Regions from separate parts of the Citrobacter sp. LJND-P06 genome, predicted to be linked through region 2. Evidence: predicted binding sites of a transcription regulator. Region 2 holds the regulator's gene; the other holds the start of a gene.
What was found. Region 2 encodes CRP, which controls carbon source genes, mostly activating them, when cyclic AMP is high. Its sites were predicted from a motif close to ATGTGANNNNNNTCACAT; they were not measured.

Region 1 (8,014 bases), 770 kb from region 2:
TCGCAAAACCGATCATAATGCCGGTCACGATGTTGCAGGTCAGGACGATAAATACCGCCGTGACCAAACCGGCCATCGCATCAACAAAATCAGTAAAGTCGATTTTGCCCACGTTGCTCAGCATCAGCAGACCGACATACATCAGCGCTGGCGCTGTTGCATAGACCGGCACCAGGTAGGAGAGCGGGGAAAGGAACAGGATAAACAGGAACAACACGCCAACGGTAATCGCCGTCAGGCCAGTTTTTCCGCCTGCTGCCGTACCGGCTGCTGATTCGATGTACACCGCAGCCGGAGCCGCACCGACCAGCCCGGAGAAGACGCTGCTCAGGGAGTCCGTGGTCAGCGCTTTACCGCCGTCGATAATCTGCCCGTCTTTATCCAGCAGGTTCGCCTGACCGGCGACCGCACGGATTGTGCCTGTGGCATCAAACACCGCCGTCATCACCAACGCCAGTACGCTCGGCAGTACAACAGGGTTCAGCGCGCCCATAATGTCCAGGCTGCCAATCAGCGAGTTACCGTTCTCATCGCTCAGAGAAGGCATGGCAAAAACACCGGAGAAATGCACGTTCGGGTCGAAGATCAGACCCACAACGGAAATACCGATGATGGTGAGCAGGATACCGCCTGGCACTTTCAGTTTTTCCAGGCCGACAATCACCGCCAGACCAATCAGCGACATGATCACCGGGAAGGAGCCAAAATGACCCAGCGCGACCGGCAGGCCGTCCAGCGGGTTCTTAATCACCAGACCCACGCCGTTCGCGGCAATCAACAGCAGGAACAAGCCGATACCAATCCCTGTACCGTGCGCCACACCCTGCGGCAGGTTTCGCAGGATCCAACTACGGATACCCGTTGCGGAGATGACCGTAAACAGGACACCCATCAGGAACACCGCGCCAAGCGCGACCGGTACGCTGATGTGCTGACCCAATACCAGACTAAACGCGGTGAACGCGGTCAGAGAAATCGCACAACCAATGGCCAGAGGCAGGTTCGCCCACAGACCCATTACAATCGAACCCACACCCGCCACCAGACAGGTCGCCACAAATACAGCGGCTGGCGGGAATCCTGCTTTACCCAGCATCCCCGGAACGACGATCACAGAGTAGACCATCGCCAGAAACGTCGTTAATCCGGCAACCACTTCCTGACGGACGGTACTTCCACGGTGTGAAATTTTAAACCAGGCGTCAAGTGAACCGCCGGTACGCGCTGAAGGCGTAGACATAGAAAACATCCCCTGAGAGTTTATTTTTTCGTCGATATGCGTGGTGGACAATCCACTGCCAGCGAAACGTCATCTCCATGTGCTACGTTTGCAACAATAGGGGTGTCGCAAAAAAGCAAACGTTTAGCTCCGCGCATACAAAACGGGTAGTAAAAAAAAGCAAACGATTATCCAGCGATTCTACGGGGGTTTTCAACTGAACTTTGTCCCTTTTTACGCATTTCTTTTTAGAATGGCGAAGAAACAGACAATCGATGCGCAAACGTTATCGTCAATGCGCAATCTGATAACAATTTTCTCCTGAGCTGTTCATAAATCAACCAGAAAACATTTTATCCGCCGGGGATCTCAAATGCGCCTCCCTGATGAATCGCGCGTTGCCAGGCGGGTCGCGTCTCCACCCGTTTTTTCCAGGCGCTGATGTGCGTCAGGTCATCAATTCCGCTTCTGGCAAGCAGCGCAAACAGCGGGAAGCTCATTTGAATATCCGCCATGCTGATATGCTCTCCGGCAAACCAGGGGCGTTCCGCCAGATGCGCATCAATATAGCGGGCGTGCGTTTCCAGTTGCGGATTGAGCCAGGCTTTTTGCACCCCTTGTCCCAGCACGCCGCCCAGCGTACGCAACCCAAAAGGAACGGGAGGTTTACCAAGGCTCACGAAAACCAGTTTCAGCAGGAGCAGAGGCATCAGCGAACCTTCGGCATAATGAAGCCAGAACCGGTACTGCCGTTTCTGTTCGCTATCAGCCGGTTTAAAGTGCCCTGCGCTGTCATAGGTTTCCTGCAAATACTCAAGTATTGCCCCAGACTCGGCGAGGATGGCGCCGTTGTCTTCAATCACCGGGGATTTACCAAGAGGGTGGATTTTTTTCAGCGCCGGCGGCGCCAGCATCGTCTTTTCACGCTGATAACGAATAATCTGGTACGGCAGCGATAACTCCTCTAATGCCCACAGTACGCGCTGGGATCGGGACTGATTCAAGTGATGTACTGTCAGCATGTTTGCCTCCTGTTTTTCATTCCAATTAACTATAGAAAATTGTCGAAGATGGCGTAAAAATTTCGGCTAAATAATCGCCATAACAGTGGCAAACCTGCGGTCGTGGCATACAATTACAGTATCAACACAGACCGGAACCTCCACCACGTGCTCGACTGAGGGGTGTTGATGTCGGGGGAAACCCTCCCGTGAACCAGCGGGATAGAGTGAAAGACAAAGACCGGAAACAAACTAAAGCGCCCTCCTGTGGCGCTTTAGTTTTGTCCTGTTATGACTGGAGCGCGCGTTTTCCGTCCTGCAAAAACGCGTAAATGGCAACCCTGGTCAACATCGCGCCAGCGGGTCAACGCAAACCGTTTAATCATCTTCCAGCAATCGCGCGCCCGTCCCCTGCTCGCCTAACTGATCGCCAGGGTTACGTAATGGGCAGTCGCTACGAGAAAGACAACCGCAGCCAATACACCCGTCCAGTTCATCACGCAACGCCTCCAGCGTGTGAATACGCCTGTCCAGTTCCTCACGCCACTGCGATGAAAGCTGCCGCCACTCTTTTGCACTCAAGGTATGACCTTCCGGCAGCACGCCCAGCGCCTCGCCAATGGTGGCAAGGGGAATGCCAATTCGCTGAGCAATTTTGATAATCGCCACATAACGCAACACATCGCGCTTATATCGTCGCTGATTGCCGCTGTTGCGAATACTGCTGATCAGCCCTTTGCTTTCGTAAAAGTGCAAAGCGGATACCGCCACGCCGCTACGCTTTGCCACCTCGCCCGGTGTCAAAAGGGCTTTAATGCGGGGTAATTTCTTTTCCATAAATCGCTTTACCTCAAGTTAACTTGAGGAATTATACTCGCCCGCAGACAAAACGACGAATTGAACACTGAGAAAGAGGCAGCAATATGTCCCATCAGCAGATTATTCAAACCCTTATTGAATGGATTGATGAACATATCGACCAACCGCTGAACATTGATGTGGTCGCAAAAAAATCAGGTTATTCGAAGTGGTACTTGCAGCGAATGTTCCGAACGGTGATGCGCCAGACGTTGGGCGACTATATTCGCCAGCGTCGACTCCTGCTGGCTGCCGTTGAACTACGAACGACCGAGCGCCCGATTTTTGATATTGCGATGGATCTGGGATATGTGTCGCAACAAACCTTTTCGCGTGTCTTCCGCCGCGAGTTTGATCGCACCCCCAGCGACTACCGCCATAGCCTGTAATATTACTGCTCGTGCTGCATCATGCTCACGAGCGGTCGTTGTAACCACTGCTTGAACTCTTGCGGCGGCAGTGCTTTCGCAAAGTGCCATCCCTGACAGTAATGGACACCGCGCTTAAGCAGCCAGGTGACCTGCTCTTGCGTTTCCACACCTTCCGCAATGGTCTTCAGACGCAGGCTTTGCGCCATCTCAATAATATGTTCCGCGATAAGATGGCTGGTGCTGTTGGTGGTTAACGTATCGACAAACGATTTGTCGATCTTCAGAATGTCGACATTCAACGAATACAGATTGTGCAGGTTCGAATACCCGGTGCCGAAATCATCAATGGCAACTTCGTAGCCCGCCTGACGAAACGCCTGAATCACCGGCGTCATTTTAGGTACATCAATAAATCCGCGCTCCGTCACTTCCACTTTAATTTGTTGCGCAAGCACTGAATGCTGACGTGCTTTTTCAGCAATTAACGCAATCAGGCGCGAGGAGTGAAAATCGGAAGCCGAGAGGTTGATCGAAATATACAGATGGGGATGCCGCGCCAGGAAATGGCCCAAATCATTGAACACCCCTTCGACGACATAATCCGTAAGCTGTTCAATCATGCCCTCTTTTTCTGCCAGTTGGATAAACTCCGTGGGGCTCATGACCTGTCCTTCACATCCCGGCCAGCGCAACAGTGCCTCGGCACCGACGCATTTTTCATTTTTGACATCAATGATCGGCTGGTAATGCACACAGAGTTGACGTTTATCAATCGCCCGCTGCAGCAAACGGCGAGGAGAATGATAATCCCGGCGGGTACGCCACCCCATCAACAGCAGAAGAATGCTACAGATAATGCCTAACGGCAGTGTCAGCGTGGCCTGGTGATACAGATTCTGGTAAAAACGGGCGTTTGAAGTCGAAACAATCACCGCTATCGGGCGTTTTTCGGAATGCACAATCGTGTAGAAACGATTGTCTTCCTGAAAAACTAATTTATTACGGCGTATCAGCGGGAGTAATTGTTCAACATTGGCCCACTCGCTGACAGAGAAAAATGATTCGGTGACCGTATCATACACCCCCCAGGCCAGGGACTGATCGTCAGACATCACTTCACTGTAAGATAACGGATTTATCACCGCTACATAGTTTCCCCTTTGCATATACGTCATTTTATAGCCTGCAAAAAAAGGGGTATCGCGATAGTAATAAATAGCGGTGTCAGGTTTTCGTTGATAATTGGCAGAGGGAATAATATAAGGGCTGGCGGGCGCCATAACGGTCGAACACAAGAAATGATCGCCCTGGGCATAAATTAGCTCGCTAATATACAGGCGACCACGAATAATATTCAGCATACGCTGCTGATGTGCGGAAGTGCATGCCTTGCCATGATACTGTTCTGCCGCATCACGCGCTAAATCAGCCTGTAGGATAACCAGCTCGGTTTTATCTAACGCCAGTTGTGCAAAAGAGTGAAGTTGGTTGTGCGTTTCGGATACCGCGCGTCCTTGTGCGAACCATAGCGCCAGCATCACGGGGAGCAATGCCACCATGATTGTTCCGAGGAACTTCAGCATCTTGCTGCGCGCACTACGATTCATTTCAGCCCTATTTCCCTGCAGTATATGTGCCTGTAATCATCAAGGCTGGATGTTCTGGCTCAATAATTCGAGTCGCAGGACAAACCGTAGTGACGCGGCACGTAAAAGCGAACCCAGGCACTCACAAAACGCAATGACCGGGGTGAACGAATGCAGCCGTCGCACATGCAACTTGAAACACGTTGAGCCTATAACAAACAGGTGGTTAAATTGCATGAATCTATCAACATTAGCAACAGACTTTTCTTAGTAAAAATCTGAGATTGACGGATGATGATAATATTTTCCCGTAAGGCAAACTTGAGGTTACGTTTATTTTTATTAAGGAATACGCGCCCCAGCAAGGATTCGGATTTTTCTTAAATGAAAATATGCGTATTTTTAAAGAATTTCGTTAACTTTTCTGAATGGTTAATTTTACTGAAAATATAAATGAGTAATAAAGATACATCTTTATTACTCAACGCCTGCCGCTAAATAATGTGAATAATCGCGCATACAACCTGAAACATGACCGCCAGAAGTCCTCTCCCCCCTTATTTACCACATATTTACTGTGGTTATAAAACAGGCAAAAAAGGGGGTTCCACGCTGGCGAATAAATCACTCGGTGTGATATAGTTCACAAAACGAATGAAACAAAAACAACGTTTCATTAAGTCTTGTTTTCAAAGCCCGCCGATAGCCAGAGTGCACCACGTCTCCCGTGAACAGCACCATGCTGTCCAGGGCAGCAGCTACTCTCAGAGGATTTGTTTCATGGCAACCATCACCACTGGCGTGGTTCTTCTTCGCTGGCAATTGCTGAGCGCCGTGCTCATGTTTTTAGCCAGCACGCTGAATATTCGGTTTCGTAAATCAGACGCTATTGGGCTGTCAGTCATCAGTAGCGCACTTGGCGTAGCCTCCGCCTGTTGGTTTGCGACCGGTCTGCTCGGCATTACTCTGGTGGATATCTCGACCATCTGGAGCAATATCGAATCGGTGATGGTGGAGGTGATGAGCCATACGCCACCCGAGTGGCCGATGGTGTTAGTCTGATGTTGAGAAGAGCCTCCTCCGTGGAGGCTTTTTATTAGGCAATAAAAAACCCCCTGCCGAGACAAGGGGTTGCAGAAAACACGTTACCGTATTAACCCATAATTATCAGAACGGGATGTCGTCATCGAAATCCATCGGCGGTTCGTTAGACGGTGCCGGTGCAGACTGCTGCGGACGAGACTGCGCGCCGCCGCTGAACTGATTGCCACCCTGAGGCTGTTGAGGCTGACCCCAACCACCCTGCTGCTGACCACCTGCACTGCCGCCTGCCGGAGCGCCGCCGCCCTGACGGCCACCCAGCATCTGCATGGTGCCGCCGACGTTAACCACCACTTCTGTCGTGTATTTTTCTACGCCGGACTGATCGGTCCATTTACGGGTACGCAACTGACCTTCAATATAGACCTGAGAACCTTTACGCAGGTATTCGCTGGCGACTTCCGCCAGTTTGCCAAACAGCACAACACGGTGCCATTCGGTCTGCTCTTTCATCTCACCGGTCGCTTTATCACGCCAGGATTCGGAAGTAGCCAGCGTAATGTTGGCAACTGCGCCACCATTCGGCATATAGCGTACTTCCGGGTCCTGGCCCAGATTACCGACGAGAATCACCTTGTTTACGCCTCTGCTGGCCATGATCGTGTCTCCTGAAAAACGTTTCTTAATAAGTGTAAGCGCGGGATTGTAGCATTTCCAATAGCGCTTTTACTACGTTGCGAGGTCGATTCCAGTCAACAACCTCAGCCGGACATTGTTACACAGGCACCTGCGTTTTGCATTCCGATACTGGATATCCATTCAGGTTTTATTGTGTCATAATTAACCGTTTGTCGTCACCGGTGGCTCCATGCGACCGGGCAAAAGCGTTTAATCCAGGAAAGGTGAATGGATAAGATCGAAGTTCGGGGCGCCCGCACCCATAATCTCAAAAACATCAACCTCGTCATCCCCCGCGACAAATTAATTGTCGTGACCGGGCTTTCGGGTTCTGGCAAATCCTCGCTCGCTTTCGACACCTTGTATGCCGAGGGGCAGCGTCGTTACGTTGAATCCCTTTCCGCGTATGCGCGTCAGTTTCTGTCGCTGATGGAAAAGCCGGACGTCGACCACATTGAGGGGCTGTCGCCCGCCATCTCAATTGAACAGAAATCGACGTCCCACAACCCGCGCTCTACGGTCGGGACAATTACCGAAATCCACGACTACCTGCGTCTGTTGTTCGCCCGCGTCGGTGAGCCGCGCTGCCCGGATCACGATGTTCCGCTGGCGGCCCAGACCGTCAGCCAGATGGTGGATAACGTGCTGTCGCAGCCAGAGGGAAAGCGCCTGATGCTGCTGGCGCCAGTTATCAAAGAGCGTAAAGGCGAACACACCAAAACGCTGGAAAATCTGGCGAGCCAGGGCTACATCCGCGCCCGTATTGACGGTGAGGTGTGCGATCTCTCCGATCCGCCGAAACTGGAACTGCAAAAGAAACACACCATTGAGGTGGTGATCGACCGCTTCAAAGTCCGCGACGATCTCTCCCAACGCCTGGCCGAATCGTTTGAAACGGCGCTGGAGCTTTCCGGCGGTACGGCGGTAGTGGCCGACATGGATGACCCAAAAGCGGAAGAGCTGCTCTTCTCCGCCAACTTCGCTTGTCCAATTTGCGGCTACAGTATGCGTGAACTGGAACCCCGGCTGTTTTCATTCAACAACCCGGCGGGCGCCTGCCCGACCTGCGACGGCCTTGGCGTGCAACAGTATTTCGATCCCGACCGGGTGATCCAGAATCCCGAGCTGTCACTGGCGGGTGGCGCTATCCGCGGCTGGGACCGTCGTAACTTCTATTACTTCCAGATGCTGAAATCGCTGGCTGAGCACTATAAGTTCGACGTGGATGCGCCGTGGGCCAGCCTGAGCGCGAATGTTCAC
Region 2 (8,014 bases):
CGCTTTGCAGCAGGCAGGCTTCCTGTGGCACCGCGACCAGGTTATCTATCGCCGCCGCTGCCGCGTCGCTATGCGGGTCGAGCACGTTCACCTTGTCGAACTTCAGCGTGTTGAGCTGACGGGCAAAGACTTTCAGCGCAAAGCTGTCACCGGCAACCATATGGCGGTCTTGACGCGCCCACGGCAGCCAGGGAAGTTCAAGATGGCTCACCAGCACATCCGTCTGGTGGCGTACCGCCTCAACCAGTTGCGCCAGCAGCATGAAATCGTTCATATCCCGCATCGCCGCTGCGCGAATGCGCATCAGACGGGCGGAGGACGGTAACGTCTCCGTCACCTTGATCCAGACAGCGCCATCCGGAAAAACACCGCTGGCAATGGCGTAGACCTGCTCATCCAGCGTTAATGTCAATTTTTCGCTCATCTCATATCCCGCCTTTAATTGTGTCCCTTCGACACAATTAATAATGTCCCTAAGACACATATTAAGCAAGCGCAAAATTGATTAATTTTTCACAGAGAAGTTAATCACCTGATAAGTATTGGAAAAAAACGCGCCTTGCCGCCTGATGTCGTGCTGGTACACTTGTGAGCGTTCCACATCACCGTGAGTGCCTTATGACAACCGAAGCCGACTATCTGAAACAGTATGATGCCAGCCGCTTTCCTTCTCCCCTGGTCACAGTGGATAGCGTGTTGTTCACCCTGCATGAACAAACGCTGTGTGTCCTGCTGGTCGAACGGGCAAAGCAGCCGCAGAAAGGGCGCTGGGGATTGCCTGGCGGCTTTATTGATATGGCACGCGATGATTCCACCCGCGCGACGGCGCTACGTAAACTGACAGAAAAAACAGGGGTTTCCCCTTCATGGCTGGAGCAACTGGATACCGTCTCCGGGCCTGATCGCGACCCACGCGGCTGGAGCCTGACCGTCACCTGGTTCGCGCTGATCGCCTGGGCCGATTGCGCGCCGCATATCGCCAGCGTTAGCGACGCCCGCTGGGTGCCGCTCGACAAGCTTGCCGAATATCCTCTGGCGTTCGACCACGAGAACATCATTGCCTCAGCGCTGCATCGCCTGCGGCAAAAAACGATGTACTCGTTACTGCCCGTTTACTGTCTACCGGCGTCGTTTACCCAGGGTCAGTTGCAGGAGGCGACCGAAATCATTTTGGGTCAGGCCATTCAGCGTAAAAGTCTGATTCGCCGTTTTGAGGCGTCGGGCATGTTTGAAGAGACAGGGGAAAGTGCGGCGACAGGGACACGTAAAGCCCGTCTCTGGCGGCGTAAACCCGGGGTGGACATCCATCTTTTCTCACGTAACCTCCTGACTGACTAAGCGTAAAATCACATATTGGCTAACCTGCCAGCCGTGTGCGCGGTATAGTTATTCTTCCCGATGATTAATTGCTCTGGTGCTATGGTTGAAATCACCCCCACAGAAATGACCCCGACCGACGCTGATTCGTATGAGTTCCGCCCGATGCGCGGCATCAGCAATCGCCATCTACAAACGATGCTCCCACGACTGATCCGCCGTAAAGTGCAGTTCAGCCCACACTGGCAACGCCTGGAATTACCCGACGGCGATTTTGTCGATCTGGCATGGAGTGAAGATCCACATCAGGCGAAGCACAAACCACGTCTGGTGGTGTTTCATGGTCTTGAAGGGAGTCTGAACAGCCCGTATGCCCACGGACTCATAGAGGCCGCACAAAAGCGTGGATGGCTGGGTGTCGTGATGCACTTTCGCGGTTGCAGCGGCGAACCCAATCGCCTGAATCGCATTTATCACTCCGGGGAAACGGAAGACGGCACCTGGTTTTTACAGTGGCTGCAACGCGAGTTTGGTCGTGTTCCCACCGCTGCGGTTGGCTATTCGCTCGGCGGCAATATGCTGGCCTGCCTGCTGGCGAAAGAGGGTCGGGGGATTCCTGTCGATGCGGCAGTGATTGTCTCCGCGCCTTTCGTGCTTGAAGCCTGCAGCTATCACATGGAAAAAGGATTTTCGCGCGTTTACCAGCGCTACCTGCTCAATCTGCTCAAAGCCAACGCGTCACGCAAACTGGCGGCCTATCCCGGCACGCTTCCTGTCAATCTGGCGCAGCTAAAAGCGGTACGACGTATCCGTGATTTTGATGATCTTATTACTGCCAAAATTCACGGTTTTGCTGATGCGATAGACTATTATCGTCAATGTAGCGCCATGCCGTTGCTCAATCAGATCGCCAAACCTACGCTGATTATTCACGCGAAAGACGATCCGTTTATGGACAGTCATGTGATCCCGAACCCCGAGAATCTGCCGCCGCAGGTAGAGTATCAATTAACCGAGCATGGCGGGCACGTCGGCTTTATCGGCGGGACGCTGCGCCGCCCGGAAATGTGGCTTGAATCGCGCATCCCTGACTGGCTCACCACATATCTGGAAGCATAATCATGATCATCCCCTGGCAGGAGTTGTCCGCTGAAACGCTGGATAACCTGATTGAAAGCTTTGTATTGCGCGAAGGCACCGATTATGGTGAACATGAACGTTCGCTTGCGCAAAAAGTCGCCGACGTAAAACGCCAGTTACAGCGCGGCGAGGCCGTTCTGGTGTGGTCCGAACTCCACGAAACGGTCAATATCATGCCCAAAAAGCAGTTGCACGAGTAATCCCCCGCTGAGGGCCGACTATACTAAAACGAGTGTTTATTCATGGAGTTGTTATGTCTGCCAAACATCCAGTGATTGCGGTAACAGGATCCAGCGGCGCGGGGACCACCACCACCAGCCTCGCGTTCCGTAAAATTTTTTCACAGTTAAATCTGCGCGCCGCCGAGGTGGAAGGCGACAGCTTTCATCGCTATACGCGTCCGGAAATGGACATGGCGATCCGCAAAGCGCGGGACGCCGGGCGACATATCAGTTATTTCGGCCCCGAAGCCAATGATTTTGGTCTGCTGGAACAAACGTTCGGCGAGTACGGACACGCGGGCAAAGGCCAGTCGCGGAAATATCTGCATACCTACGATGAAGCAGTACCGTGGAATCAGGTGCCGGGAACCTTCACGCCATGGCAACCCCTGCCCGAACCGACCGACGTCCTGTTCTATGAAGGACTGCACGGTGGCGTAGTGACGCCGCAGCATAACGTGGCGCGCCATGTGGATTTACTGGTTGGCGTAGTACCGATAGTCAACCTGGAGTGGATACAAAAACTGATCCGCGACACCAGCGAGCGTGGACACTCCCGCGAGGCGGTGATGGATTCGGTGGTTCGCTCTATGGATGATTACATCAACTACATCACCCCGCAGTTCTCCCGTACGCATATTAACTTTCAGCGCGTCCCCACGGTGGACACCTCGAATCCCTTCGCGGCAAAAGGCATCCCGTCATTAGACGAGAGCTTTGTCGTTATTCATTTTCGTAATCTGGAAGGGATCGATTTTCCCTGGCTGCTGGCAATGCTTCAGGGCTCGTTTATTTCACATATCAATACATTAGTCGTGCCGGGCGGCAAAATGGGACTGGCAATGGAGTTGATCATGCTGCCGCTGGTTCAGCGACTGATGGAAGGCAAAAAAATCGAGTAAGGTAAGATTTTGCCGGATGGCGGTGTTGCGTTATCCGGCCTACTCCTGTCGTAGGCCCGATAAGCGCAGCGCCATCAGGCAAGGATCATCAGGCAGCAATCACTTCGTATGAATGCGTGATATTCACTGCTTTTTCCAGCATCAACGCCACGGAACAATATTTTTCAGCAGACAGATCGACTGCGCGCGAAACGGCGGCGTCTTTGAGATCATTGCCAGTCACAATGAAATGCAGATTGATATGCGTGAACAGGCGCGGCGCCTCTTCACGACGCTCGGAAGTGAGCTTCACTTCGCAATTGGTCACGTCCTGGCGTCCCTTTTGCAGAATAGACACCACATCGATCGCACTGCACCCACCCGCAGCCATTAACACCATTTCCATCGGACTCGGTGCTTTATCACCGGAGTTACCATCCATCAAAACCTGGTGTCCGGAAGCAGACTCTCCCAGGAAGGTTAGGCCTTCAACCCATTTCACACGCGCTTGCATATTTCGTAACTCCAATGTTTCAATTTTCCTGACAGATTACGCGGACATAACAAATCTCGCAACGGAAGGCGACCTGTATCAAGCTGAAGCGAGACACCAGGAGACACACAGCGAAAGCTATGCTAAAACAGTCAGGATGCTACAGTAATACATTGACGTACTGCATGTATGCAGAGAACATCACATTACAGGCTGCAGTACATTTTTAGCAGCCCCCTTCCCTGGCAGCGGGAAGCATATTTTGGCAACCCCAGAGACAGCGTCGTTTTCTGGCTCTGGAGACAGCTTATAACAGAGGATAACCGCGCATGGTGCTTGGCAAACCGCAAACAGACCCGACTCTCGAATGGTTCTTGTCTCATTGCCACATTCATAAGTACCCGTCGAAGAGCACGCTGATTCACCAGGGTGAAAAAGCAGAAACGTTGTACTACATCGTTAAAGGCTCAGTGGCTGTGCTGATTAAAGACGAAGAAGGGAAAGAGATGATCCTTTCTTATCTGAATCAGGGCGATTTTATTGGCGAATTGGGCCTGTTTGAAGAAGGCCAGGAGCGCAGTGCATGGGTTCGTGCAAAAACGGCCTGTGAAGTCGCTGAAATCTCCTACAAAAAATTTCGCCAATTGATCCAGGTGAACCCGGATATTCTGATGCGCCTGTCTTCCCAGATGGCTCGTCGCCTGCAAGTTACGTCCGAAAAAGTCGGCAACCTTGCCTTCCTCGACGTAACCGGTCGTATCGCTCAGACTCTGCTGAACCTGGCGAAACAACCCGATGCGATGACTCACCCGGACGGCATGCAAATCAAAATCACCCGTCAGGAGATCGGTCAGATCGTTGGCTGTTCTCGCGAAACCGTTGGTCGTATTCTGAAAATGCTGGAAGATCAGAACCTGATCTCCGCGCACGGTAAGACCATCGTCGTCTACGGCACTCGTTAACCCCGTCAAAATGGCGTATTACCCTGTAATACGCCATTTTTGTTGGCACCGATGTGGCGAAGACTGATCTATCACCCTGAAATCAACTACGCACTGCGGCAAACGCTGGTGTTGTGTTTACCTGTGGCGATCGGCCTTATCATCGGCCAGTTGCATCTGGGATTGCTCTTTTCTCTCGTTCCCGCCTGCTGCAACATCGCCGGGCTTGATACCCCCCACAAACGCTTTTTCAAACGCTTAGTCATTGGTGCATCGCTGTTTGCCGGATGCAGCCTGGCAATGCAGCTCCTGCTCGCGCAAGCAATACCGCTGCCGCTGATTCTGACGGGTTTAACGCTGATTCTTGGCGTGACGGCTGAACTCAGCGCCTTACATGCCCGACTCCTGCCGGCTTCGCTGATCGCCGCCATTTTCACACTCAGCCTTGCCGGTAACATGCCCGTGTGGGAGCCGTTGCTGATCTATGCCCTGGGCACCCTGTGGTACGGGCTTTTTAACTGGTTTTGGTTTTGGCTCTGGCGTGAACAACCGCTGCGCGAGTCGCTCAGTTTGTTGTACCGCGAATTGGCCGACTACTGCGAAGCCAAATACAGTCTGCTCACCCAGCATGCGGATCCTGAAAAAGCGCTGCCGCCTTTGTTGGTACGCCAACAGAAAGCGGTGGATCTCATCACCCAGTGTTACCAGCAAATGCACATGCTGTCGGCGCATCACAACAATGAATACAAACGTCTGCTGCGGGCCTTCCAGGAAGCGCTGGACCTACAGGAACATATCTCCGTCAGTCTGCATCAGCCGGAAGAGGTGCAAAAGCTGGTCGAACGCAGCCATGCGGAACAGGTGATTCGCTGGAACGCTCAAACGGTCGCCGCACGTTTACGCATCCTGGCGGATGATATTCTGTATCACCGCCTGCCAACTCGCTTTACCATGGAAAAACAGATTGGTGCGCTGGAGAAAATCGCTAACCAGCATCCCGATAACCCGGTCGGTCAGTTCTGTTACTGGCACTTTAGCCGCATTGCCCGCGTATTGCGGACCCAACGCCCGCTCTACGCCCGCGACCTGATGGCGGATAAACAGCGCCGACTCCCGCTGATCCCGGCGTTAAAAAACTATCTGTCCTTCAAGTCGCCCGCGCTGCGAAATGCCGGGCGTATTAGCGTCATGCTGAGTATCGCCAGTCTGATGGGCAGCGCGTTACATCTGCCGAAACCGTACTGGATCCTGATGACGGTGCTGTTTGTGACGCAAAACGGCTACGGCGCGACGCGGGTTCGCATATTACACCGTTCGGTAGGTACGCTGGTCGGGCTGGTGATTGCGGGCGTGACGCTACACTTCCATATTCCCGAAGGCTTCACGCTAGCGGGCATGCTGGTCATTACACTGGTGAGCTATCTGATCATTCGTAAAAATTACGGTTGGGCAACGGTCGGGTTTACGGTCACTGCGGTGTATACCCTGCAATTGCTGACGTTAAACGGTGAGCAGTACATTGTGCCGCGGTTTATTGATACGGTGATTGGCTGCCTGATCGCGTTTGGCGGAACGGTCTGGCTCTGGCCGCAGTGGCAGAGCGGTCTGTTACGCAAAAACGCCCACGACGCGCTGGAAGCCGATCAAGACGCTATACGCCTGATCCTCAGCGACAATCCACAGGCAACACCGCTTGCGTATCAGCGTATGCGTGTCAATCAGGCGCACAACACGCTGTACAACTCGCTGAATCAGGCCATGCAGGAACCCGGCTTTAACGCGCACTATCTGGCCGATATGAAACTGTGGGTGACGCACAGCCAGTTTATTGTCGAGCACATCAACGCCATGACCACGCTGGCGCGGGAACATACGATGCTGACGCCAGACCTTGCGCAACGCTATCTGGAATCGTGCGAAATTGCGCTCCAGCGCTGCCAGCAGCGTCTGGAGTATGACGGGCCGGGCAGTTCTGGCGATGTGAATATCCTGGAAGCGCCAGAGATGCTCTCCCATGGGTCATTAAGTACCCTGGAACAGCACCTGCAGCGCATACTGGGCCACCTGAAAACCATGCACACCATTTCGTCGGTCGCCTGGCGTCAACGGCCTCACCACGGGATCTGGCTCAGCCGTCAGTTACGGGATATTAAGCGTTAACGACTTTCGCGACGGCCTGAGCGAAACGCTGCATTCCCTCATCGATATCCGCCTCTTCCACCACCAGCGAGGGGGCGAAGCGCATCACATCCGGGCCGGCATTCAGCACCATCACGCCTTCATTCGCGCCCGCATAAAGAAACTCGCGCGCTCGTCCCTGATATTGCGGCTTCAACTCTGCCCCAATCAACAGTCCCATCCCGCGAATGTCGCTGAAGACGTCGTACTGCTCGTCAATTTTCTGCAAATGCTGAACAAATTTCTGCCGTTTTGTCTGAATGCCGTCCAGCACGTCTGGCGTGTTAATAATATCGAACGCCGCGCCAGCAACCGCGCAGGCCAGCGGGTTGCCACCGTAGGTAGAACCGTGGGAACCGACGTGAAACGCACTGGCAATCTCCTGCGTGGTCAGCATGGCGCTCACCGGGAACCCGCCGCCAAGCGCCTTGGCGCTGGTCAGAATATCCGGCGTCACGCCATAGTGCATATACGCAAACAGGGAGCCTGTACGCCCCATGCCGCACTGCACTTCATCAAAGACCAGCAATGCCTGATGCTGGTCGCACAATTCACGCAGTCCTTTCAGAAACTCGGGAGTTGCCGCCGTTAATCCTCCTTCCCCCTGGATGGGCTCCACCACCACCGCGCAGGTATGGTCATCCATCACGGCTTTCACCGCATGAAGATCGTTAAAGGGAACGTGGACGATGTCGGCCGGTTTCGGCCCAAAACCATCGGAATACTTCGGCTGGCCGCCAACCGTTACGGTGAACAGCGAGCGACCGTGAAACGCATTGTGGAAGGCGATGATTTTGGTTTTGAATGGGCTGTGGCGCACGCAGGCGTAATGACGTGCCAGTT

Region 1: the regulator CRP is predicted to act here: its motif matches at 5,667-5,684, upstream of ACO7SM_RS20125 (YjcB family protein).

The regions. Positions count from the first base shown of each region.
Region 1 is NZ_CP187317.1:4,255,048-4,263,061, forward strand. It holds gene ghxP (guanine/hypoxanthine transporter GhxP) at 1-1,240, opposite strand, end outside; gene ACO7SM_RS20105 (glutathione S-transferase family protein) at 1,573-2,241, opposite strand; gene soxR (redox-sensitive transcriptional activator SoxR) at 2,599-3,057, opposite strand; gene soxS (superoxide response transcriptional regulator SoxS) at 3,144-3,467, shown strand; gene ACO7SM_RS20120 (EAL domain-containing protein) at 3,470-5,056, opposite strand; gene ACO7SM_RS20125 (YjcB family protein) at 5,816-6,097, shown strand; gene ssb1 (single-stranded DNA-binding protein SSB1) at 6,203-6,733, opposite strand; gene uvrA (excinuclease ABC subunit UvrA) at 6,983-8,014, shown strand, end outside.
Region 2 is NZ_CP187317.1:362,865-370,878, reverse strand. It holds gene prs (ribose-phosphate diphosphokinase) at 1-424, opposite strand, end outside; gene ACO7SM_RS01670 (NUDIX domain-containing protein) at 619-1,338, shown strand; partial or broken gene ACO7SM_RS01665 (hydrolase) at 1,374-2,436, shown strand; gene ACO7SM_RS01660 (YheU family protein) at 2,439-2,657, shown strand; gene ACO7SM_RS01655 (phosphoribulokinase) at 2,711-3,580, shown strand; gene ACO7SM_RS01650 (OsmC family protein) at 3,669-4,073, opposite strand; gene crp (cAMP-activated global transcriptional regulator CRP) at 4,382-5,014, shown strand; gene ACO7SM_RS01640 (YccS/YhfK family putative transporter) at 5,066-7,153, shown strand; gene argD (bifunctional acetylornithine/succinyldiaminopimelate transaminase) at 7,143-8,014, opposite strand, start outside.